3 regions of the Pantoea sp. SGAir0183 genome follow, and region 1 is predicted to be linked to each of the others. Evidence: predicted binding sites of a transcription regulator. Region 1 holds the regulator's gene; each other region holds the start of a gene.
What was found. The regulator LexA, encoded in region 1, represses DNA repair genes until DNA is damaged. The targets are predictions, from matches to a motif close to TNCTGTATGTACATACAGNA.

Region 1 (7,728 bases):
AGCCGCCTCATGCGAATTGATAAACCTATTGGCACGCTGCTGCTGCTGTGGCCGACGTTGTGGGCGCTGTGGCTGGCTAACAGGGCGATGCCGCCGTTACCGGTACTGATCGTGTTTGTCGCGGGCGTATTTGTCATGCGTGCAGCCGGCTGTGTGATCAACGATTATGCTGACCGTAAAGTCGACGGCCATGTGGAACGCACAAAGCTCCGGCCACTGGCCAGCGGTGCTGTCACGGCGAAAGAGGCTAAAATGCTGTTTGTGGTACTGGGGCTGATCGCGTTTGGCCTGGTACTAAGCATGAACCTGATGACGATTATGCTTTCTGTTGTCGGGCTGGCGCTCGCCTGGGTTTATCCTTTTATGAAGCGCTATACGCATTTGCCGCAGGTGGTCCTGGGCGCCGCATTTGGCTGGGCAATTCCCATGGCCTGGGCTGCTGTTAGTGAGTCCTTACCTCTGGTTTGCTGGCTGGTATTTCTCGCCAACATTTGCTGGACGGTGGCCTACGATACGCAATATGCCATGGTGGATCGCGAGGACGACCTGAAGATTGGCGTGAAGTCCACAGCCATTCTGTTTGGCCAGTACGACAAATTGATTATCGGCCTGCTGCAACTGGCGACGCTGGGGCTGATGGCGCTGGTAGGGACACGGCTGCATCTGAATGGGGCGTTTTACTGGACGCTGTTACTGGCGGGCGGTTTATTTGTTTATCAGCAAAAACTGATCGCAAAGCGCGCGCGTCAGGCCTGTTTCCAGGCGTTTCTGAATAACAATTATGTAGGGCTGGTGCTGTTTCTCGGCGTGTTAATGAATACTCCGCCGTTCTCAAACCTGTTGTAGGGCAGGCACCGAACGTAGCGCCAGTGCGATGCACAGTGTGAGGTTCAGTAAGCAATAAAAAAGGCGACCAGTCAGGTCGCCTTTTTTTGTCATGCCAGCACGTTAGCTGTGTGCAACGGCGCTCTCGATGGTCATACGGACATCGCTGGTGACCAGTTCTGCCAGAATGTGCCAGGTCGCCAGCGTCTGCGCCACATCCGCATCGCCACTGTCGCTGATATAGCCTTCATCGCGCAGGGTCAGTACCAGTGTAGAGAACACCGCTTTATCGAAAAACTCAGGCGCATTGATGCCATGCAGTACGCTCAGGCGCTGGGCCAGCGTGCGGCTCTCTTTTTCCAGCGTGCCGCGGTTGATGGTGGGTTTGGCGCTGAGAATCGAGAAGGTGATGGCGTAACGTTGCAGCGTTTCACGTACACCGGCAGCCAGCAGCTGCAGCGTACGGTAACGTGCCGTATTGAACGACAGCAGACCTGCCTCAACGGTAATCAGTCCCTGGCGCGCCAGCTCCTGGCATAAGTCAGCCAGCAACTGCGGCAGCTGGTCGTTGCCCCAGCGCAGGAACAGCTCGCTCTTCAGCATGGGGTAAATCAGGCTGACCTGGCGCAGCAGTTCGGCTTCGCTCAGGTTACGGTGCTGCTGGATGATGGCCGCAATCAGAGAGGGCATCACCAACATATGGTGGATGTTATTCCGGTAATAGGTCATCAGTACCGCCTGCTCGCGCGGCAGAATAATGATGTCGCCAATGCTGTCCTTCTCACTCTCAAACTTGTTCATACTCAGCGCGTGATCCAGCAACGCTTCCGCAGACATGTCAGGCAAAGTGGCATCCGGCGAGTAGGGCACATTACGTAATAACTGGGTATAGCACTCCAGCTGCTCAATCAGCTGTTCACGGGTCAGCGAACGCTGGCGGGAAGCGAGCAGTGCCGTTACGCACAGGTTCATGGCGTTCGCGGCACCGGCTTCATTAATATGTACCATGATGGTGGCGGCGATATCATTGGCCGTTGGCGTTAACCAGCCCGGACGTTGCGCTTCAATGGGATCGATAGACTCACGCCATTCCGGTACGCGCTTGTTCAGATAGTTGATCAGCGGCAACGGCTCACCAAAGTTCACATAACCCTGGCCCAGGTTGCGCAGCTTACGCAGGCCGCGCACCATCTGCATAAAGCCTTCTTTCTCTTTTGCCGCACCGCGTAGCTCTTTAGCGTAAGTACCCACTTCCATTACATGTTCATAACCGATGTAAATGGGCACTAACGTGATAGGTCGCGTGCCGCCGCGCAGCATGGCCTGCAGCGTCATAGAGAGGGTGCCGGTTTTCGGATCCAGCAGTCGGCCGGTACGTGAGCGTCCACCTTCCACGAAATACTCGACGGAATAGCCGCGGGTAAAGAGCTCGCCAAGGTATTCACGGAACACGGTTGAATAGAGCTTGTTGCCTTTAAAGGTACGACGAATAAAGAAGGCACCCAGACGACGGAAAATCGGCCCGGCAGGCCAGAAGTTCAGGTTAATCCCTGCGGCAATATGCGGCGGAACCAGGCCCTGGTGATACAGCACATAAGACAGTAGCAGGTAGTCCATATGGCTGCGGTGGCAAGGCACATAAACAATTTCATGCCCGTCCTGCGCCAGCTGACGTACCCGCTCACCGCCGTTAACGTTGATCCCCTGATAGAGTCGGCTCCAGAGCCAGCCCATCACGCGGTCGGTGATACGAATCGCTTCGTAGGAAAAGTTGGCCGCAATTTCTTCCATCATTTCAATGGCGTTTTGCTGCGCTTTCTCATGGGAGATTTTCTTGCTACGCGCCTCGTCTTCCACAGCTTTTTCAATCGCCTTCGACTGCAACAGGCGATTGAATAAATCCTGGCGAGCCGGCAGGCGCGGTCCCACCGCAGCCAGGCGCTGACGGGCAAAATGGATGCGCGCTACGCGAGCCAGCTTCTGCGCAATCGACTTGTCGGTACCGTGTTCGGTCGCCATACGACGCAGGGAGACCGTGGGCGAAAAACGCACAAAACTGTCGCGGCCATGCCAGAGAACGGCAAAGAATTTTTGAATGCCGTTAAGGAGCCGCAAATGAGGCGGATGATCGTCGCCCTGGACTTCCCGACCTGGCGCACGGCCAAACATGACTGAAACCGGTAACATCTGAACATCAAGTTCAGGGTTGCTGCGGTGCAGATCAAGATACTCGTGGAAGATTTTGACCGATTCAAGGCTGGGCACGAAATAGGGGAACACACGCGGACCGTCATTAATAAAGACATGACGCGGCAACAGGGCGCCGTCTATCTCCAGCGGAATAAGCGGATCAGGCAGATCGTGCCGGATGCACTGCGCGCGTAAAGTCAGGAGATCGGCCTTTGAATCATAAGGCAGGACATACATAATAGGCCGGGTAGGATCCAGCCCATGTTCGGAGACGGGATCAGCCGGAATGGCCTTACTCTTTACCAGAAATGAAAGGGGTAAGTTCAGCAATTTATAAAAAATTTTACGCCAACCTGACATAGACAACATGAAGCCTCTTGTTAGCAAAGCGGCGCAAGCATATCAGAACGCGCAGCAAAAATCTGTGACAGCGACAATTGTGCGCTGCCCGGTATTGACGTCAATCCTTTGAAAAGAGTTCCTTTATCATGACAAATAATGTCACCGGCATTACCCGGATTGTGAAAGCGGCTGGCTACTCATGGCAAGGTCTTCGCGCCGCCTGGCAGCATGAAGCTGCCTTCCGCCAGGAAGCCGTAATTTCACTGGCGGCAATTATCCTGGCCTGCTGGCTGGATGTCGATACTATTTCGCGCATCCTGATGATTGGCGCGGTCATGCTGGTGATGATTGTTGAAGTTCTGAACAGCGCCATCGAAGCGGTGGTGGACCGCACAGGGCAGGAACGTCATCCTCTTGCCGGCCGAGCCAAAGATATGGGATCGGCCGCTGTTTTGCTGGCAATAGTACTGGCCCTGTTCGTTTGGGGAACGCTACTTTGGTCGCATTTGCGATAAGCATTCCATCTCCCGTCAAATTACTGATTTTGGCCTGACTTTTGGTTTCCATTTCACCAATACCTGTATATACTCACAGCGACTGTATAAACAACCAGGGGGCGGGATGAAAGCATTAACCAGCAGGCAGCAACAGGTCTACGACTTGATTCGCGACCACATTAATCAAACGGGCATGCCGCCTACGCGTGCAGAAATTGCTGCGCAACTGGGCTTCCGCTCACCTAACGCGGCAGAAGAGCATCTGAAAGCGCTGTCGCGTAAAGGCGTGATTGAAATCGTCTCTGGTGCGTCCCGCGGTATCCGTTTGTTAATGGAAGAAGAACCTTCAGACGGTCTGCCACTCATTGGGCGCGTTGCGGCGGGTGAGCCGTTGCTGGCCCAGGAACATATCGAAACCCACTACAAAGTGGATCCAGACATGTTCAAGCCCTCTGCCGATTTCCTGCTGCGCGTTAGCGGCATGTCAATGAAAGACATTGGCATCATGGATGGCGATCTGCTGGCCGTGCATAAAACGCAGGAAGTGCGTAATGGTCAGGTGGTGGTAGCGCGCATTGATGACGAAGTCACCGTGAAGCGCTGGAAAAAGCAGGGATCAGTGGTGCATCTGTTACCTGAAAATACGGATTTTGAGCCTATCATTGTCGATACACGTGCGCAGTCGCTGACGGTTGAAGGTCTGGCGGTTGGCATCGTACGTAACGGTGAGTGGTTGTAACTCTTCTTAAGGTTGGCTCTTTACGTCAACCTTGACGTTACCCAGTCTGCCCCTGTTTTGCCGCTGTGGGTTCATCTGCAACACCAGCGGCGCATTGCACGGACGTTACATGCGCTTCCTGACAGCTACCGATAAAAAACTGTGGCGGCTGGCGCTGCCCATGATCCTGTCAAATATCACCGTTCCTCTGCTCGGCTTAGTCGATACAGCCGTTATTGGCCATCTCGACAGCCCGGTTTATCTGGGCGGCGTTGCGGTCGGGACGACCGTTACCAGTTTCATCTTCATGCTGCTGCTTTTTCTGCGGATGAGTACGACAGGCCTGACGGCTCAGGCGTTTGGCGCGGGCGATAAAACGGCGCTGGCGCGCGCATTGGCACAGCCCCTGATCATTGCCTTACTGGCCGGCAGCCTGTTTATTGCCCTGCGTCATCCTGTTACGGCATTAGCAATCCGCTTTATCGGCGGAGAGGCCGCCGTGCTTGAGCAGGCTGCGCTGTTTATCCATATTCGCTGGCTCAGTGCGCCCGCCATGCTGGCTAACCTGGTGATTCTGGGCTGGCTGCTGGGCGTACAGTATGCCAGAGCGCCGGTCATCCTGCTGGTGGTGGGCAACGTTATCAATATTCTGCTGGACCTCTGGCTGGTGCTGGGGCTGCACTGGGGCGTAGCCGGGGCTGCAGCCGCGACGGCTATCGCGGAATATGCGACGTTGCTGGTCGGGGCACTTATGGTCTGGCGCGTGCTGGCGCTGCGCGGCATCACGCTGCACAGTCTGGTCCATAGCTGGCGTGGCGATATCCACCGCCTGCTTCGCCTGAATCGCGATATCCTGCTGCGTACCTTACTGTTACAGCTTTGCTTTGCCTCTCTGACCGTGCTGGGAACGCGTATCGGACCTGATGTGGTGGCGGTAAATGCCATCCTGCTGATGTTCATGACGTTTACCGCCTATGCGCTGGATGGCTTTGCTTACGCCGTCGAAGCCTTTGCTGGTGAGGCACACGGCGCAAAGGACGGCAGCAGGTTGCAACTGGTATGGATTGCTGCCTGCCGTCAGGCACTGTCAGTCGCGCTGTTTTTCTCCCTGGTCTATGCTGTTTGTGGCTATCAGATCGTGGCTCTCCTGACATCGATTCCCGCACTTCAACAGGCGGCTGACCGTTTTCTGCCGTGGCAGGTTGTCATGCCGCTGGTTGGCGTCTGGTGCTATCTGCTGGATGGCATGTTTATTGGTGCGACCCGCGGAAGAGAAATGCGCAACAGTATGGCGATTGCCGCACTGGGCTATTTCCTGACGCTGTTAACCGTGCCTTTTGTCGGTAATCACGGTCTATGGCTGGCGATAGCCGTTTTTCTGGCGCTTCGCGGCCTGTCACTTTGGCTGGTCTGGCGCAGGCACTGGCGCAATGGCACCTGGTTTAGCGCCTGAGCAACTTGCCTGAAATATGACGCAGGATACATAAAATTTTCATTTTTTCCGGCAAAACTGAAATTAGCTACTACAATTATCTTTGAATGGCGCTATTAAGCAGCGCTTTATATCGTAATTTTGCCTGATGGCAAAATAAAACGAAATCGAAGGATGACGTGGAGGTCTGCAATGAATAAAGACGAAGCGAGTGGTAACTGGAAACAGTTCAAAGGAAAAATGAAAGAGAAATGGGGCAAGCTGACCGATGATGACATGCAAGTCATTGAAGGTAAACGCGATCAGCTGGTCGGCAAAATTCAGGAACGTTACGGCTACGCGAAAGATCAGGCGGAGAAAGAAGTAACGGACTGGGAAGGTCACAACAAGGATTACCGCTGGTAATCACGTTATTCAGGGATGCTCCTACCCGGGCCGGTACGCTCATGCCGGCCAGACCGCACAAGGATGTGCAATTAACTTCGTTTACTGCGTTTCTTCCCGTCAGCCTGATGGTCATGATCACAATGTTCATGCTGTTCACAGGCTTCAACTTCCGCACAGTTTTCACATAACCCGTGCGCCTCTATCACGCTATGCCGTAGGACGAAGCTTGCCTCCTGCGCCAGCGATGCGATGATTTTTTCTGCGCCCTGCGCCTGCTTTTCCGTGACCACTGCACAGCGATCGCAGACCAGCATCACCGATGTATGGGCGGGTGCGTCGAAATGGTGACACATCACATAGCTGTTATTGGACTCGACGCGGTGGATAAAACCCTGCTCAAGAAGAAAATCCAGCGCACGGTAGACGGTAGGAGGCTTGGCCTGGGGCTCACTGACACGCAACTGATCAAGCAGGTCATAAGCACTGATCGATCCTGGCTGTCCGGCCATCAACCGCAGGACCTCTGCGCGCTGGGTCGTCAGGCGTACACCGCGCTGTAAACACAGTTTCTCAGCCTGGGTCATGATTTGCTCTGGCGTCATGGTTGACATGGAATTTCTCCGTTTGACAGGTGATGTTATCTTATCACATTAATGATACGTACGATGCACCTTGCCTGTCTGCACCTCCTCCCTTTGTCCGTGCTTATCTGTTCCTTACGACTTTGCGCCCGTCTGCGAGGCCAATATATGTCAGAATGTTTGTAAATATTTTTTCCTTTTGCTTTACATCTCACTGAGTTAAGAACTAATGTTTAAAAGTTCTTAATAAAGTGCTGGTCCCGGCCTCCTTCTGTTAACGCTTTTTGGACGGTAACCAGACATAACGGATCGAAAAATAATCAATCAATGGAATTGCGCCACTATTTACTCTGAATTCACAGCAATAAAGCGTTAGCCATCCTCCACAATGGGGCTAACAAACTATTCGGTCGTTAATGTTTTAACGGCAATTTTTCAGGTGATGATAAGCAAATGGCAAAATTAACCGTCCCACGTTCCGTTCTGGTTTTCCCTGCAGTGTTTAATGCTCTGGTTTTTTCATCATCCGCGCTGGCCGCGGGAACCTGGTACGATGCCCGTAACGATGCAATGGGGGGAACGGGCGTGGCGTCCTCTACCTACGGGTCTGCCGTTTTAGCTAACCCGGCGTTAATGACCAAAGCGAAGCCCGATGACAACGTCAGCATCATTTTTCCCAGTGCGGGCGCGCAAATTACTGATAAAGACAAAATGGTCGATAAGATCGATAACATTACTGACACGGTAAATCGCTAT
Region 2 (7,728 bases), 1.2 Mb from region 1:
AGGGACGCAGAGCCGTCATCAGAAAATCTCCTGTTGCCGGTGTTGTAATAAATCACTGAACGGACCGGACGCAGTCAGCGTCTGCCAGTCGCCCTGCTGTACGATCTGACCGGCCTGCATTACCCAGATCGCATCCCATGTCTGAAGCAGATCAATTTGGTGGGTGATCATCAGTGTCGTCTGGCGCGTGGCCGCCTGATTTAATGCCTGCATCACATGATGTTCACTTTGACTGTCCAGGCTGGCAGCGGGCTCATCCAGTAACAATAACTGGGCGGGTTTATACAGCGCGCGGGCTACGGCAATGCGCTGTGCCTGACCGACCGATAAGTGATGACTGGCATCCCCCGGTTCGGTATCCAGTCCGGCAGGCAGTCGGGAAAGAAATTCATCGATCCCACATGATGCGGTTAAGGCACTTAGCCGTGCGGGATCGTGCGGCGCATCCATGATGATATTGTCCCGTAACGTTGCGGCGGGTAGCTGGGGATTCTGGCCGACCCAGGCAAGATGCCGATGCCAGTCATGGCGTGCGATACGGTGAAGTTCAATGCCGTTAACTTTCAGCGATCCCTGATAAGGTAAAAAGCCCAGCAGGGCATTTAACAGTGCGGTTTTGCCTGCACCGCTTTTGCCCACCAGCGCGACGCGCGTGCCTGCGCGCAGGGTGAAGGTGAGCGGGCCGCAGAGCTGATGGCCATTGGGCGCGTGCACCGTCAGATTTTCTGCCACCAGCTCTACTGGCGCCGTTGCGCTAAAGGCGTCGCTGGCGGATGTGTTTTCGGCCTCTGGCGTTTCCTGCATAAAGCGTTCAAGCGCATCGGCACCGCCAATTGCCTGCGCTTTAGCATGGTAGAATGTGCCCAAATCGCGCAGAGGCTGAAAAAATTCCGGGGCCAGAATCAGCACCAGGAAGCCGGCAAACAGCGTCACGCCGCGGCCATAATCACCAAAGTGCAGTTCGCCCAAATAGGAAAAGCCAAAATAAACGGCGACAACGGCGATGGACAGTGACGCAAAAAATTCCAGTACTGACGAAGAAAGAAAGGCCAGGCGCAGAACCTCCATCGTCCGTTGACGGAAATCCGTCGTGGCGTCAGCAATCGCCTGTTTTTCGGCGTCTGCCCGATGAAACAGACGCAGGGTTTCCCGACCACGCAAGCGATCCAGAAAGTTGCCACTCAGGCGTGCGAGCGCCACAAAGTTACGGCGATTAGCCTCGGCCGCGCCCATGCCGACCAGGGCCATAAAAAGCGGGATCAACGGCGCGGTCGCGAACAGGATCAGACCTGCCGCCCAGTTTAACGGAAACAGGGTGAGCAATATGCAACAGGGAATGACCGCCGCCAGCGTCATCTGTGGCAAATAACGCGCGTAATAGGCCTGCATATCCTCGGTTTGCTCAAGAAGTAACGTTGCCCAGCTGCCGGCGGGCTTGCCCTGTATCCAGGCCGGACCCAACGCGGCCAGACGATCCAGCACCTGTTTACGCAAAGCCTGACGGATGGCCTGCCCTGCACGGAATCCAGCCTGCTCACGGGCATAATTCAGCGCGGCGCGCAGAACAAAGCACAGGATCAGAAGTGAAAATGAGGACAAAAGGGAGGCTGGAGAATGCCTGTCAATAATCAGCGCCTGCAGTAGCGACGCTAAAAGCCATGCCTGCATGATAATCAGAAGCGCGCCAGCGCAGCCCAGCAACGACGTAACGCGCAACCAGGGGCCAGCATGATGACACTGTTGACGAAGCCAACGAGTAAGATGCTGCTGACGCGATTTATTCATGCGAAACCCAATGTGGCAAAGACAAATGAAATGAGGCTGGTCCTCACACCCGGCGCCTGAATTTAGCATGGTGATAATAAAAAAGGCGACTGAAAAACAGTCGCCTCAAACAATTAAGATCAGGTTATTAACAACTTACTTATCGTTCTTAACCAATCCGTCAAGATAACGCTCTGCATCTAACGCAGCCATACAACCGGTACCGGCAGAGGTAATGGCCTGACGGTAGATATGGTCCATGACGTCACCCGCGGCAAACACGCCAGGGATACTGGTTTGCGTGGCATTACCATGCAGGCCGGACTGTACCTTGATGTAGCCGTTTTCCAGCGCCAGCTGACCATCGAAAATCGCCGTATTCGGGCTGTGTCCGATAGCAACAAACAGGCCGGCAACATCCAGCGTTTCGGTCTCTTCGGTATTCAGCGTTGAACGTAGCGTCAGGCCCGTCACGCCCATCTGATCGCCGACCACTTCTTCCAGCGTTCTGTGTGTATGCAACACGATATTGCCGTTGCTGACTTTTTCCATCAGACGATCAATAAGGATTTTCTCTGCGCGGAAGCTGTCGCGGCGGTGAATTAAATGCACTTCAGAGGCGATATTCGCCAGATAAAGTGCTTCTTCAACCGCGGTGTTTCCGCCACCGATAACGGCGACTTTTTGGTTGCGGTAGAAGAAACCATCACAGGTCGCACAGGCCGAAACGCCTTTGCCTTTAAAAGCGTCTTCCGACGGTAAGCCCAGATAGCGTGCTGATGCACCCGTGGCAATAATCAGCGCATCGGCAGTATATTCGCCACTGTCACCGGTCAGACGGAAGGGACGGTTCTGCAGATCGACCGTATGAATATGATCGAAAATAATTTCCGTGTTAAATTTCTCGGCATGCTCATGCATACGTTCCATCAGCGAGGGACCTGTCAGATCATGCGGGTCGCCCGGCCAGTTTTCCACTTCCGTCGTGGTGGTCAGCTGACCGCCTTTTTCCAGCCCGGTAATCAGTACTGGATTCAAATTGGCGCGTGCAGCATAGACGGCCGCGGTATAACCTGCCGGACCAGAGCCCAAAATGAGCAACTTACTGTGTTTAGCCGTACTCATGCGTTCCTCAGTTTTATTCACCTGACATAACCTGCGATTGTAGGGAATATGCCGTAGCAAAGACAACACTTGCGCACTTTTGTTAGCGATTGCTGCAAACGGCGTAGACGATGAATGGCTTTTTCGCCTGCCTCCTGTGCCAAAAGGGGGCAAAAATTCAGTTTACAGACCACCATCGCACGAAAATACTCATTTAAAAACAGTGACCCAGCGAAGTGTCTGGCATCTTGTCCTGAATTTAGACATTTTACTTTGACAATCGCCTGCGCATTTGCGAAAACAGTGTGAGAAGCGAATAACTTAGTCTGAACAAAACGGGTGTTGCCGCCGCGTTTTGGGCAGAGTACCGAACGAATTTTATCGTCTGATATTGGTCATGACGCATGCGGTGGACAGACAGCATGCGTCATACAAATAGGTACGAATGCGCTCAGACGCCGTTATTTCACTTCAAAAATGCCCCGAACAATGACCGTTTTCAGGGGATGGCAGGTAAAGGGAAGGAATGAAGAGAGACAATAATAATGGTAGATAATAAGAAACGCCCCGGTAAGGATCTCGACAGGATCGACAGAAACATTCTCAATGAATTGCAGAAAGACGGTCGCATCTCAAACGTGGAACTTTCCAAACGTGTAGGATTATCTCCTACACCTTGTCTTGAGCGTGTACGCCGTCTTGAACGTCAGGGGTTCATCCTTGGCTATACTGCGCAACTCAACCCTCACTACCTGGATGCTTCATTACTGGTATTTGTTGAGATTACTCTGAATCGTGGCGCACCTGATGTGTTTGAGCAATTTAACGCCGCTGTGCAAAAACTTGAGGAAACTCAAGAGTGTCACCTGGTTTCTGGTGATTTCGACTACCTGCTTAAAACGCGCGTGCCTGATATGTCCGCTTACCGCAAGCTGCTGGGTGAAACCTTGCTGCGCCTGCCAGGCGTAAACGACACGCGTACTTATGTGGTGATGGAAGAGGTCAAACAGAGCAATCGTCTGGTGATCAAAACGCGCTGATGCGTGGCAGGTGCAAAGCCTGGGAAATTTCGGTACACTCCTGTGAATACATACAGGACCAGCGTCGGGTGAGCCCGACGCTGTTGTTTCTTACTTTACAGGCACCTGGAGAGATCTCTTGAGCCAGGAATACACAGAAGATAAAGACGTTTCGTTACAGTCGCTGAGCAGCGGACGCCGTCTGCTGGAAGCGTTACTTATTTTGGTGGCATTGTTCGCCATCTACCTGATGGTTTCCCTGGTCAGCTTTAATCCTTCCGATCCGAGCTGGTCGCAAACGGCCTGGCATGAACCTATCCATAACATGGGTGGCACAGTCGGCGCATGGCTGGCTGATACGCTGCTTTTCATCTTTGGTGTGATGGCCTATGCCATTCCGCCGGTCATACTGGGGCTGTGCTGGATAGCGTTTCGCCAGCGGGATAACCAGGATTATGTGGACTACTTTGCCATTGGTTTACGCTTAATCGGTGTCCTGGCCCTGGTCGTCACCACCTGTGGGATGGCCGCGCTCAACGCGGACGACATCTGGTATTTTGCTTCCGGAGGCGTCATTGGCAGCCTCGTCAGTAATGCCATTTCACCCTGGTTCAGTCCGGCAGGTGGCACACTGACTTTGCTCTGCATCTGGGCCGCAGGGATCACGCTGTATACGGGCTGGTCATGGTTAACCATTGCGGAAAGAATCGGTGGCGTGGTCATGGGCGTGCTGACATTCGCCAGCAACCGCTCACGTCATGATGAACCCTGGCATGAAGAGGACGAAGCAGACGATTATCACGAGAGCGCACCCGTCCTTCATGCTCAGACGGACGACGACGATGACGTATTGCTAACCGCGCCGCGTAAGGCGCAGCCCGATCTGGATGCGCATGATCCACTGTTAGCCAGGGCCGCCACCGCCACCCGCGCCGCTGTTGCGGCCACAGCCGAAGTATCTGCGACCACGACACCGACGGCAAGCGCTCAGGCTACTGCCACAGCACCTGCGCAGCCTGCTGCCGCAACAATGGCGGCAACGCCTGTCAGTGCGCCATCAGCTTCACCTGAGCCTGAACAGGTTGCAGCGACGCCTGAACCTGTTTCGCCTGTTGCGGCATCGCCTCATCCTGCCCCGGTGACGCACACTGCACCGCGCGAGCCGGTGTCACAGGAGAAGCCTCTCACTGAACCGCCGCGCTACCGCTTTGAGTTACCCGACGATGCACCGGCTGCTGCCCCGCACTTTACCGCTTATGAGGATGACGAACCCAAAATGGGTAACTGGCGTGAAGCCACGTCAGCAGCCTCGCTGAACAGCGCTGCCGTCGCCGGTGCTGCGGCAACCGCAGCATCGTCAGCATCCTCACCGCTGTTTGAGCCTGTCCCTGAAACGGTGTCGAATCCACAGGTGAAACAGGGGATTGGTCCGGCGCTGCCGCGGCCTAATCCGGTTAAACTGCCTACCCGACGTGAGCTGGCCTCGTACGGCATTAAACTGCCTTCACAGCGTATGGCGGAAGAAAAAGCCAAACGTGCTGAACTGCCGTCATCACAACCTACGAAAGAAGATGCGTCACTCACTGACTGGTCAGCAGAGGAGCAGGATGCGCTGCAACAGGCAGAGTTGCGTCAGGCGTTCCAGTCAGAGCAGCAGCAACGCTATGGCGAAAGCTGGCAGCAGGACGACGCGCACGAGGACGATGAGCTGGCATTGCAGCAGGCCTCGCTGGCGCGTCAGTTCGCACAGCAACAGCAACAGCGCTATGAAACGGTGCCTGAAGACAATGCACCCGTTTTCAATCTGGATACGTCAGCGGCCTTCGATTTCTCCCCAATGAAGGACCTGGTCGACGATGGCCCTGTCGAGCCGCTGTTCACCATTGCAGCATCGCCGGACGTCAGCGAGGTCGCGCCACAACATGAGCCCTGGCAGCACGTTCAGGCTGCACCAGAACAGCCTGCGGCTCAGCGTGTAGAATCGGCCCAGACCTTTGCGGCCGATCATTTTGCCGCGCCTGCGCAGCAGCCGGAGCCGGTCACGGAGGCGAAGCCATCCGTGCATGACAGCCTGATTCACCCCTTCCTGATGCGTCACGAGCAGCCACTCGAAAAACCTTCTACACCCTTACCGTCACTCGATCTCCTGACCGCGCCGCCGGAAGAGGAAGAACCGGTTGATATGTTCGCCCTTGAGCAGACAGCAAGACTGGTTGAGGCGCGTCTGGGTGACTACCGCGTCAAGGCCGAGGTGGTGGGCATTTCGCCAGGACCTGTGATTACCCGTTTTGAACTGGATCTCGCGCCGGGCGTAAAAGCGGCGCGTATCTCTAACCTGTCACGCGATTTGGCCCGCTCCCTGTCGACTACGGCAGTGCGTGTGGTTGAAGTGATCCCTGGCAAACCCTATGTTGGTCTGGAATTACCCAACCGTCATCGCCAGACCGTTTACCTGCGTGAAGTGCTGGATTGTCCAAAATTCCGTGACAATCCCTCGCCGCTGTCTGTGGTGCTGGGTAAAGATATTGCCGGCCAGCCGGTCGTCGCCGATCTGGCTAAAATGCCACACTTACTGGTAGCGGGTACAACCGGTTCCGGTAAGTCCGTCGGCGTGAATGCGATGATCCTCAGCATGCTGTATAAAGCCACGCCGGAAGACGTGCGCTTTATTATGATTGACCCCAAGATGCTCGAGCTTTCCGTTTACGAAGGCATTCCGCATCTGCTGACCGAAGTCGTGACCGATATGAAAGATGCGGCGAACGCGCTGCGCTGGAGTGTCGGTGAGATGGAGCGTCGCTATAAGCTGATGTCGGCGCTAGGTGTACGTAATCTGGCTGGCTACAACGAAAAAGTGGCGCAGGCGGATGCAATGGGGCGGCCGATTCCCGATCCGTTCTGGAAGCCAGGCGACAGCATGGATATGACGCCGCCAGTGCTGGAAAAACTGCCTTACGTCGTGGTGATGGTGGATGAGTTCGCCGATTTGATGATGGCTGTCGGTAAGAAAGTGGAAGAACTGATTGCACGTCTTGCACAGAAAGCGCGTGCGGCGGGAATCCACCTTGTTCTGGCAACCCAGCGTCCGTCAGTTGACGTCATTACCGGCCTCATCAAAGCCAACATTCCTACCCGTATCGCGTTTACTGTCTCAAGTAAAATTGACTCGCGAACCATCCTTGATCAGGGCGGTGCAGAATCGTTACTGGGGATGGGCGATATGCTTTACATGCCGCCCAACTCATCAATGCCGGTGCGTGTTCACGGTGCCTTTGTGCGCGATCAGGAAGTACATGCTGTCGTGCAGGACTGGAAAGCGCGCGGGCGTCCGCAATATATTGAAAGCATTACAGCGGGCGAAGAAAGTGAAGGCGGGGGCGGCATTGACAGCGATGAAGAACTCGATCCGTTGTTCGATCAGGCTGTTGCCTTTGTGGTGGATAAGCGACGCGCCTCGATTTCGGGCGTACAGCGTCAGTTCCGTATCGGTTATAACCGTGCTGCGCGCATCATTGAACAGATGGAAGCACAGGGCATCGTCTCGTCACCGGGCCACAACGGTAACCGTGAAGTGCTCTCTCCACCACCCCATGATATGTAAAGCCTGAACGATAAGCTTTGAAACACAAAACAATGAGCCAGTTTCCACTGGCTCATTGTTTTTTAGCGGTTAACCCCCATAGTTGATTAGTGTTTCGGTTTTTTCTCCTGTATTAAACGCAGGACAGCGACCAGGCTTAGTCACGTGATCAACGGGAAACGATTTAATAAGGATTTAAGCAGATGAAATTACGCGTAATCGCCTTAGGCCTGCTGGCCGCTTTGGGGTCAGCCAACGTTC
Region 3 (7,728 bases), on a different contig from region 1:
CCTGGCGGCGTAATAATGCGTCCAAGGCCGTGAACCATTTATTAGCACTCATTCCTGCGCGTTAAACACTCACCGTTCACTCCTTTCGGTGGCAGAAACGAAGCGGGAAAAATAAAAGATGCAGTATGAAAAGGGGAAATAAGCGCTGCGAATATATTCCCCTGATGCGTCACCGGGGCTATTTCATGTTGCCTTTGTGTTTTCACATAAATGAAATTTTCTTTCACATTAGCTGAATTAATGCACCACATTGGTGCAAAAAAGTCAATGCCATTTCTAACATTTAATTAACTTTTTGAACCTTCTCAAAGAACTGATAAATGGCTGATTTTTTAGTTTATGCACCTTTTATGCATTTCTTATGCAACCAGCGCAGGGATTTTACCCGGTTTATCTGCACTATTATTCACTCTTATTCAGCGTTAATCGAAATAGCATAGCGATAATGCGTGCCGGGCCGACATCATATTTTTTCTGGCAGTGATAAATTATACATGCGCTGAAAGCGTGTTGTTTCCACGGCTCAACACAATAAATAACGTCGATAAGAAAGGTTTTGTATGGATAAGTTATCTTACGCGTCTGACAGTAGTACATCCGCCTGGTCTACCTACCTTCAACAAATCGATCGCGTTGCCCCTTATTTGGGCGATCTCTCTCGCTGGATCGATACGTTACGTCATCCTAAACGTGCCTTAATCGTTGATATTCCTTTGCAAATGGATGACGGTACGATTCGTCATTTTGAGGGTTACCGTGTTCAACATAATCTGTCACGCGGCCCCGGCAAAGGCGGAATCCGCTATCATCCGGATGTTGACCTGAATGAAGTCATGGCACTCTCCGCCTGGATGACCATCAAATGTGCCGCTGTGAACCTGCCTTATGGTGGTGCTAAAGGCGGGATTCGTGTAGATCCCTTCAAATTGTCTGAAGGTGAGCTTGAGCGTTTAACCCGCCGCTATACCAGCGAAATTGGTATCATCATCGGTCCACAAAAAGACATTCCGGCACCCGATGTCGGTACCAACGGTAAAGTTATGGCCTGGATGATGGATACCTACTCCATGAATCTGGGCACCACCGTGACGGGCGTCGTGACAGGTAAACCTATTCACCTGGGTGGATCGCTGGGTCGCGAAAAAGCCACCGGTCGCGGCGTTTTTGTTACAGGTCGCGAAGTGGCGCGCCGTGCCGGTATTGAGATTGAAGGTGCGCGCGTCGCCGTTCAGGGTTTCGGTAACGTTGGCAGTGAAGCGGCACGTCTGTTCAGCCAGGCTGGCGCACGCGTCGTGGTGATTCAGGATCATACCGCTACCCTGTTCAATGCCGACGGTATTGATATGGATGCACTGACGCAATGGCAGGCCGAAAATAAACAGATTGCTGGCTTCAAAGGCGCACAAAGCATTGATAAAGAGGCCTTCTGGCACACGGAAATGGATATTCTCATTCCGGCAGCCCTTGAAGGTCAGATTACCCGTGAACGCGCTGAGACCCTGAGCTGTAAACTGGTACTTGAAGGTGCCAACGGTCCTACCTATCCCGATGCTGACGATGTGCTGGCAAACCGTGGCGTGATTGTGGTCCCAGACGTTATCTGTAACGCCGGCGGTGTGACGGTCAGTTACTTCGAATGGGTGCAGGATATGGCCAGTTTCTTCTGGAGTGAAGACGAGATTAATAAACGGTCTGATAAAATCATGACTGAAGCCATGATCCACGTTTGGGAAAAAGCCAAAGAGAAAGACTGCTCTCTGCGCACCGCTGCCTATATCGTTGCCTGTGAGCGTATTCTGATGGCCCGTAAAGATCGCGGTATCTATCCGGGCTAAGCCAGTAAAAAACAACCCGCGATGTGCGCGGGTTGTTTTTATTCAGCGGCTTTCGCTTAACGGAATTGCTGCACCGTCTGGGCCAGCTGTTGCGCCTGATCTTCAAGCGAACTGGCTGCCGCCGACATTTGTTGCACCAAAGCCGCGTTTTGCTGCGTTGTTCCGTCCATTTCATTTACCGCAATCGTCACCTGACTAATTCCTCGCGCCTGTTCATCTGACGCGGCAACGATTTCGTTGATGATACTTTGTACAGAGGAGACAGCCTGGGTCATTTCATGCATCGTTTTGCCTGCCTCATTGACCAGCGTGACGCCGCTTTGTACCCGGGCACTGGACTCCTCAATAAGCGCGGCAATGTCTTTGACCGCACCGGCACTGCGTTGCGCCAGGTTTCTGACCTCAGAGGCCACTACCGCAAATCCGCGCCCCTGCTCGCCCGCCCTGGCCGCCTCGACGGCTGCGTTGAGCGCCAGGATATTGGTCTGGAAGGCAATGCTGTTGATCATGGTGGTGATATCGCCAATTTTCTTTGAGCTGTCATCGATTTGCGACATGGTCTGTACCACCTGGCCCACCAGGTTTTCACCCCGGCTGGCAATAGTGGTCGCATTTCCGGTCAGGTGCGTAGCCTGCTGGGCGTTATCCGCGTTCAGGCGAACCGTGGCGCTGATTTGTTCCATGCTGGCTGCTGTCTCTTCCAGTGCTGCCGCTTGTTGTTCGGTGCGCGAGGCTAAATCCAGGTTGCCGCTGGCTATCTCACTGGCCCCCTCTCTGACAGACGCGCTGGCATCTTTAATCTGGCCCACAATGGATTGCAACTGGCTCTGCATGGTGTGCAGGGCGTAAAACAGGCTGGCGTTGTCACCGTGCGCGACCTTAATATCATTGCTGAGTTTGCCTTCCGCAACGGCCAGCGCGATGCGGGCTGCTTCTGCAGGTTCGCCACCAAGCGGGCGCATTACTTTGCGATTAAATAATAACCCCAGTACGGCACCTACCAGCAGGATGCTCACAAGCATTAAACCGATAGCCCAATAGAGCTGGCGGTTTGCGGCGGCCATGACCTGGCTGACAGGGGCGACAATTCCCACATACCAGGGCTTATCGCTGTTGCCTATCACCACCGGATACCAGGTGTACATGGCTCTTTCACCCAACACCGGATCATCATGTTCGACGATCTGACGGGTAAAATTGTCTTTGTCGCCTTTCCATTCCTTACCGGCGTCATTTTTAACAGGTGAAGATACCACTTTGCCACTGTTCGAAAGCAACAGCGCATAACCCGTATCCTGCCAGGGTTTTATCTGGTTCACTTTTTGCTGTAATGACGCAAGCGAAATATCCGATGTGACCACCGCCATGAGCTTGCCTTGATCGATAATGGGTGAGGCAACCGAGGTCAGTAAGGTTGGCACGCCGTTGTACGGGTAGCTGTAGGGCTCTATCAGGGTATCTTTACGCGACTGTTGAGGGACAAGATAATAATCCCCCTGGCCAGGCGTCAAATAGGAGAGCAGCGGATGCATGGCATAGTTGCCGGACTGATCGCGGTCAACAAACCAGGCATAGCGGCCCTGAGGTGGCTGTCCTTTCTGACCAACAAACTCCGCATCGCGACCGTCAAACGCGTCAGGTTCAAAAATCACGGACATAGAGAGATAGTCAGGGTTGGCCCTGAGGGAATACTCCATAATTTTGTCGGCAATTTTCCGGTCATTAACGCCCGCTTTTGGTAAGGCAATCAGGCTTTGGCCAAGGCTGTGTGCCATATCGCGCGCGTAATTCAGCTCTTGCTGAATCTGCAGGCCGCGACTTTGTGCAATCTGTTGAAGATAATTTTCCGCTAAGTTTTTTTGCTCTTTTGCCGATTGCCAGCTCAGGACGCCAATAGTGACGGTAAAACCAAGCGTAATAGTCAGGCCACCGGCAAGCAGCATCTGGGTGCGGGTGGTCAGTGTTTTTTTTGCGGGTTGAGAAGTCATGCGGATTCCCCTGAAATCGATCGGCTTAATTGACTTCCCTGCCAGACAGACGCTTTTATGTTCCTTAAGGATCTATCGGCGCTCAATAAACGAACTTTAATTCTCATGACTCAAGTCAGACCTTAATCACAACGTTCATCATCAGGGGGAAAGCGCATGATTTCGAAAGAGAACGCAGAACATTATTTCTGGGGTGAGCAGTGTGAGGGTTGGCATCTGCTTAAAAGACACGATCTGAGCATTATTTATGAGCAGATGCCGCCTGCAACACATGAAATACGGCATTATCATGTGCGATCGCGGCAGTTCTTTTTTGTGCTGGAAGGCCAGCTCAGCCTTGAGGTGGAAGGTGTGGTGCATCATCTACAGACGCAACAGGGAATTGAAATTCCCCCCGGCGCAAAACATCAGGCTCGCAATATCAGCGATAACAGCGTCACTTTTTTAGTCATTTCTCATCCCACAACGCGTGGCGATCGTCATGATGTCGTCTGAACACCGGGCGGGAAAGTGAAATTTTGGTAACTTATCGCGATGATTTTGACCTGAAACAATAAACGGGCGGAAAAAATATGTCAGTTTGTGCCCTCTTTTTTGGCGGGATTAAAACCGGACTTATTCATGTGGAATCATACTGGCTGGCTTCACAGCTCTGCGCTTTGTTTTGGCTGGCTTGCCAGATATCTCCATCACTACGCTTTTGCCATCACACATTTGACTGGCTGATCGTAATGCAGGCAAGCACGGCGTAAACCAGTCAGTGCGCGCGAAGCGTTATGGGGAGAGCGTTGTGCGGGATAACAGGCAGGCAGTTCACAGGTAATGAACTGCCAGGAATGAACCATCAGGCCGCTTTAACGGCGCGGACTTTTTTCTCACTTTGCACAGTCGCGTCAGCTGTTTCTGACACATTTTGCGCCGTGCCAGGTAATTTGCTGGTGCGAAGAATATGCTGTACCGCGTCTTTTTGCTCTGCCAGCAACAACCCTAAGGTTTCAGCCTGCGATTCGTCCATATCGGCCTGGTGTGCCAGTAACCAGTCGGTGAACGCCTCTGCCATATCCAGCATTTTGTCGTAGGCATCGGCCTCTTTCTTATTGGCAAATGTCATCTTCTCTTCACCCTTTCTGACTACTACAAATTTGGTTTCGACAGCCATTTTATTGCCCTCACATACTGTTTATTTATACAGTATAACACAGTCGGCGACGTTTTCCAGTGAAGAAAAGACACAACGGTTAAACCTGCCCTGCTTACGCCATTCGGTGTGCATCAGGCCAGTAATTCTTCCATAAACTCAGCCAGCGCTTTACGGGGATCGTCCTCTTCCGACACGATCATTTCGATTCCCCATTGCCCCAATACTTCTTTTGCCACCGGGTTATTGCGATTGGTAAAAAGGTAAGATTTGGGTCGGGCGGTTGCCAGGCCTGTGCGCCCCCACATTTTTGTCAGCCGATAGAAGAGCAGACGAATATTAAAATCACTGATGCTGTAGCCAACAAACAAAACCGAATTGCCCATGACATCATGGGTCAGCTTGATATCTAACGGCGAATCAAAATAGAGGCGTTCAAAGTAGCTGCTTTCATCCAGTACGATAGAAGTATCGTCATCAAAGTCGCCATGAAGTTTGATGATATGACGTTTATCTTCGGTGAGTGAAACCAGATCGGCTGCATTCGCCACTTTTGAATAAGGCACGCCATGGGCCTCATGCGCGGCTTCCAGCCACCGATCGTAATTCGTGGTATAGATGCGTGAAAAGTTGCCCTGAGTGATCATGGTATGAATTTCAGAGCTGCGGACATCAATATCAGGCCGGTGCCATTCGCGATCCATCCAGCTTCGTAACGGTCCTAACGAACCTTTTTTCTGCTTGTAGTACTCAGCCAGAGAGAGGTGCGTACCGTAAGTATTAAAAATTTTCGGATCGTACCCCAGTTCATTAGCCAGATGAGCGATAAGCTCATGCCATTCAGGCAGGCCGAGATTACGGGAAAGACCGGCTCCGGCAAACAGAATGAGCTTGCCGGAATCGTATGCGCGTTTGAGCTCAGGTTTCATGCCACGCCTCGTGCAGTTTTTAAAAAGGCAGCAAAACGATCCAGCGCAATGCGACGGTTGGAAATTTCGTTTTTCTTCTCGCCCATCTCAGCGAAGGTTTGATCGTATCCTTCGGGAATAAAGATACAGTCCCACTGGAATCCATGGGGACCGGCAGGTTCAGGTGCAATAGTGCCGCGCAATTCGCCGAAAAACTGGTACATTTTGCGTCCGTCGCAATAACCCAGTACGGTTTTGGCGGTTACACCCTGACTGTCGAGGCCCTGTACCAGCGATGCAAAGCGATCGGCACCGAGGCGATTCCAGAAAATACGCGTCAGCCCCGCAGGCAAACCATTCAGGCCATCCAGATACAGCCCGGTGTGCTCAACAAAAAGCGGACGTCCGATAATAGAGAAGGCCTTCGTCAGTTTATCTCGCACTAAATCCAGTTCATTTTCCGTTTGAATTTCTTCAATGCGACGCGCGATGGGTACGACGTCCACGCCCACAGGTTCCAGTATTCCGCGGACCTCCGCCAGTTTTTGCTCATTGGCCGAAAGGAATCTGATTTTCATGCTTCTTCCACGTTGATTACGCTGCCTCAGTCAAATTTATCATTGAGACAGAACAAGAGGTTATCGCTGGTGAGTGTAGCGCAAATTCGCGCCTTTCTGGCGTGAACATTTGCGCAAAACGCGGGGTTACAGAGTAGAGCGGATAAAACAGAACAACGCAGGACGTGAATAAGTCCGAATAAGGCATGATGTAAAACACCGCTCCGTTTAATAAGCACCCGCTGCATTGGCTATTTAAAGACACACAATCTTTTGCGCATCGTCTGCGTTTTTGCACCTTTCCAAAGCGCGGAAATACCGTAAGCCACAGAGAAACCGGCCGCGAAGTTCTTTCAGGGGCTCTGTTCGCCAGCCAGACTGATGCAGGCGTCATCATAGTACTGACAGTATCAAGTCACTAACGTTTTATTTTCCATCCAGTGCCTGACAGATGAATCGAAAATATTACGCATAGCATAAGCCGTTTATCCTGCGCTCTCTGTTCCGTTCGTCAAAGCCGCATCACTCGTCAGGGGCTGAACCTGTCTTTCACTGGCAGAGAGTGCTCTGGCGAGACTGTATAAAAGAATCGGGAAGAAAGTGGGACGTGACGCCCTGACAAGGACCTGTGTATTTATCGGTGGCAAAGCGGTTTTGCAAACGGCAGCGATGAACGTTTATATCTTTTATTGCTAATGTACGGCATGTGCAGACCAGTGCCGCCCTTCACACCGACTGTTCACCCTTCCGGCATTTCAAAATTCATCCTGAGGAAAATGATAAAGACGCCGCACTACGCATGTTTTTGTGAAAAGCGGTTTTGAATGGTTCCAGAAACCCCCTGCACGTTATTCTGTCAGACAGAGCGACTCACTTTTCAGACGTGGAATGAAAAGCATCCCATAGCGGAAAAGATGACAATATCTGCCTTAGCGAAAAGTGCAAGAATCTAATGGCAGCAATACGTTGTGTTTTCATGAGCAAATGGCATCACGTCCGCGGCCATATAAATGTTGTAGATCGGATAAATTCTTATAGCGACGATAACCTCCCGACTGGCTTTAAGTACAGTGACGGAGAGAGGCCATCAGGATGATATTAGCTACCCGTTTTTATTCTTGCCGTCAGTTGTCAACGCTCCGCTTATAGCTCTGCTTTACAGCACGAAATGTGTGATTAAACCTTAAGGCAGACAGGCGCGCGTACCCACAATGTTATCCATCATAGCAATCTATATTGCGCTGACTAACCGTGTTAAAAGAAGGATTTGTCCTGTAAGAAAAGTTGCAGACTTCAGTAATC

Region 2: a site for LexA is predicted at 3,947-3,966, ahead of C1N59_RS13630 (DNA translocase FtsK 4TM domain-containing protein). Genes of this name have one in related genera too.
Region 3: a site for LexA is predicted at 4,998-5,017, ahead of C1N59_RS21510 (YebG family protein). Genes of this name have one in related genera too.

Annotation. Positions count from the first base shown of each region.
Region 1 covers NZ_CP028053.1:4,156,203-4,163,930, reverse strand. Annotated here, with positions in the region: gene ubiA (4-hydroxybenzoate octaprenyltransferase) at 1-846, shown strand, start outside; gene plsB (glycerol-3-phosphate 1-O-acyltransferase PlsB) at 949-3,375, opposite strand; gene C1N59_RS19390 (diacylglycerol kinase) at 3,504-3,872, shown strand; gene lexA (transcriptional repressor LexA) at 3,979-4,593, shown strand; gene dinF (MATE family efflux transporter DinF) at 4,703-6,025, shown strand; gene C1N59_RS19375 (CsbD family protein) at 6,197-6,409, shown strand; gene zur (zinc uptake transcriptional repressor Zur) at 6,481-7,002, opposite strand; gene C1N59_RS19365 (conjugal transfer protein TraF) at 7,426-7,728, shown strand, end outside.
Region 2 covers NZ_CP028053.1:2,932,990-2,940,717, reverse strand. Annotated here, with positions in the region: gene cydC (heme ABC transporter ATP-binding protein/permease CydC) at 1-19, opposite strand, end outside; gene cydD (heme ABC transporter permease/ATP-binding protein CydD) at 19-1,785, opposite strand; gene trxB (thioredoxin-disulfide reductase) at 1,921-2,889, opposite strand; gene lrp (leucine-responsive transcriptional regulator Lrp) at 3,414-3,908, shown strand; gene C1N59_RS13630 (DNA translocase FtsK 4TM domain-containing protein) at 4,027-7,488, shown strand; gene lolA (outer membrane lipoprotein chaperone LolA) at 7,671-7,728, shown strand, end outside.
Region 3 covers NZ_CP028057.1:202,289-210,016, reverse strand. Annotated here, with positions in the region: gene C1N59_RS21530 (LysR family transcriptional regulator) at 1-65, shown strand, start outside; gene C1N59_RS21525 (Glu/Leu/Phe/Val family dehydrogenase) at 561-1,835, shown strand; gene C1N59_RS21520 (methyl-accepting chemotaxis protein) at 1,892-3,823, opposite strand; gene C1N59_RS21515 (cupin domain-containing protein) at 3,980-4,318, shown strand; gene C1N59_RS21510 (YebG family protein) at 4,668-4,982, opposite strand; gene C1N59_RS21505 (SIR2 family protein) at 5,096-5,890, opposite strand; gene C1N59_RS21500 (non-canonical purine NTP pyrophosphatase) at 5,887-6,447, opposite strand.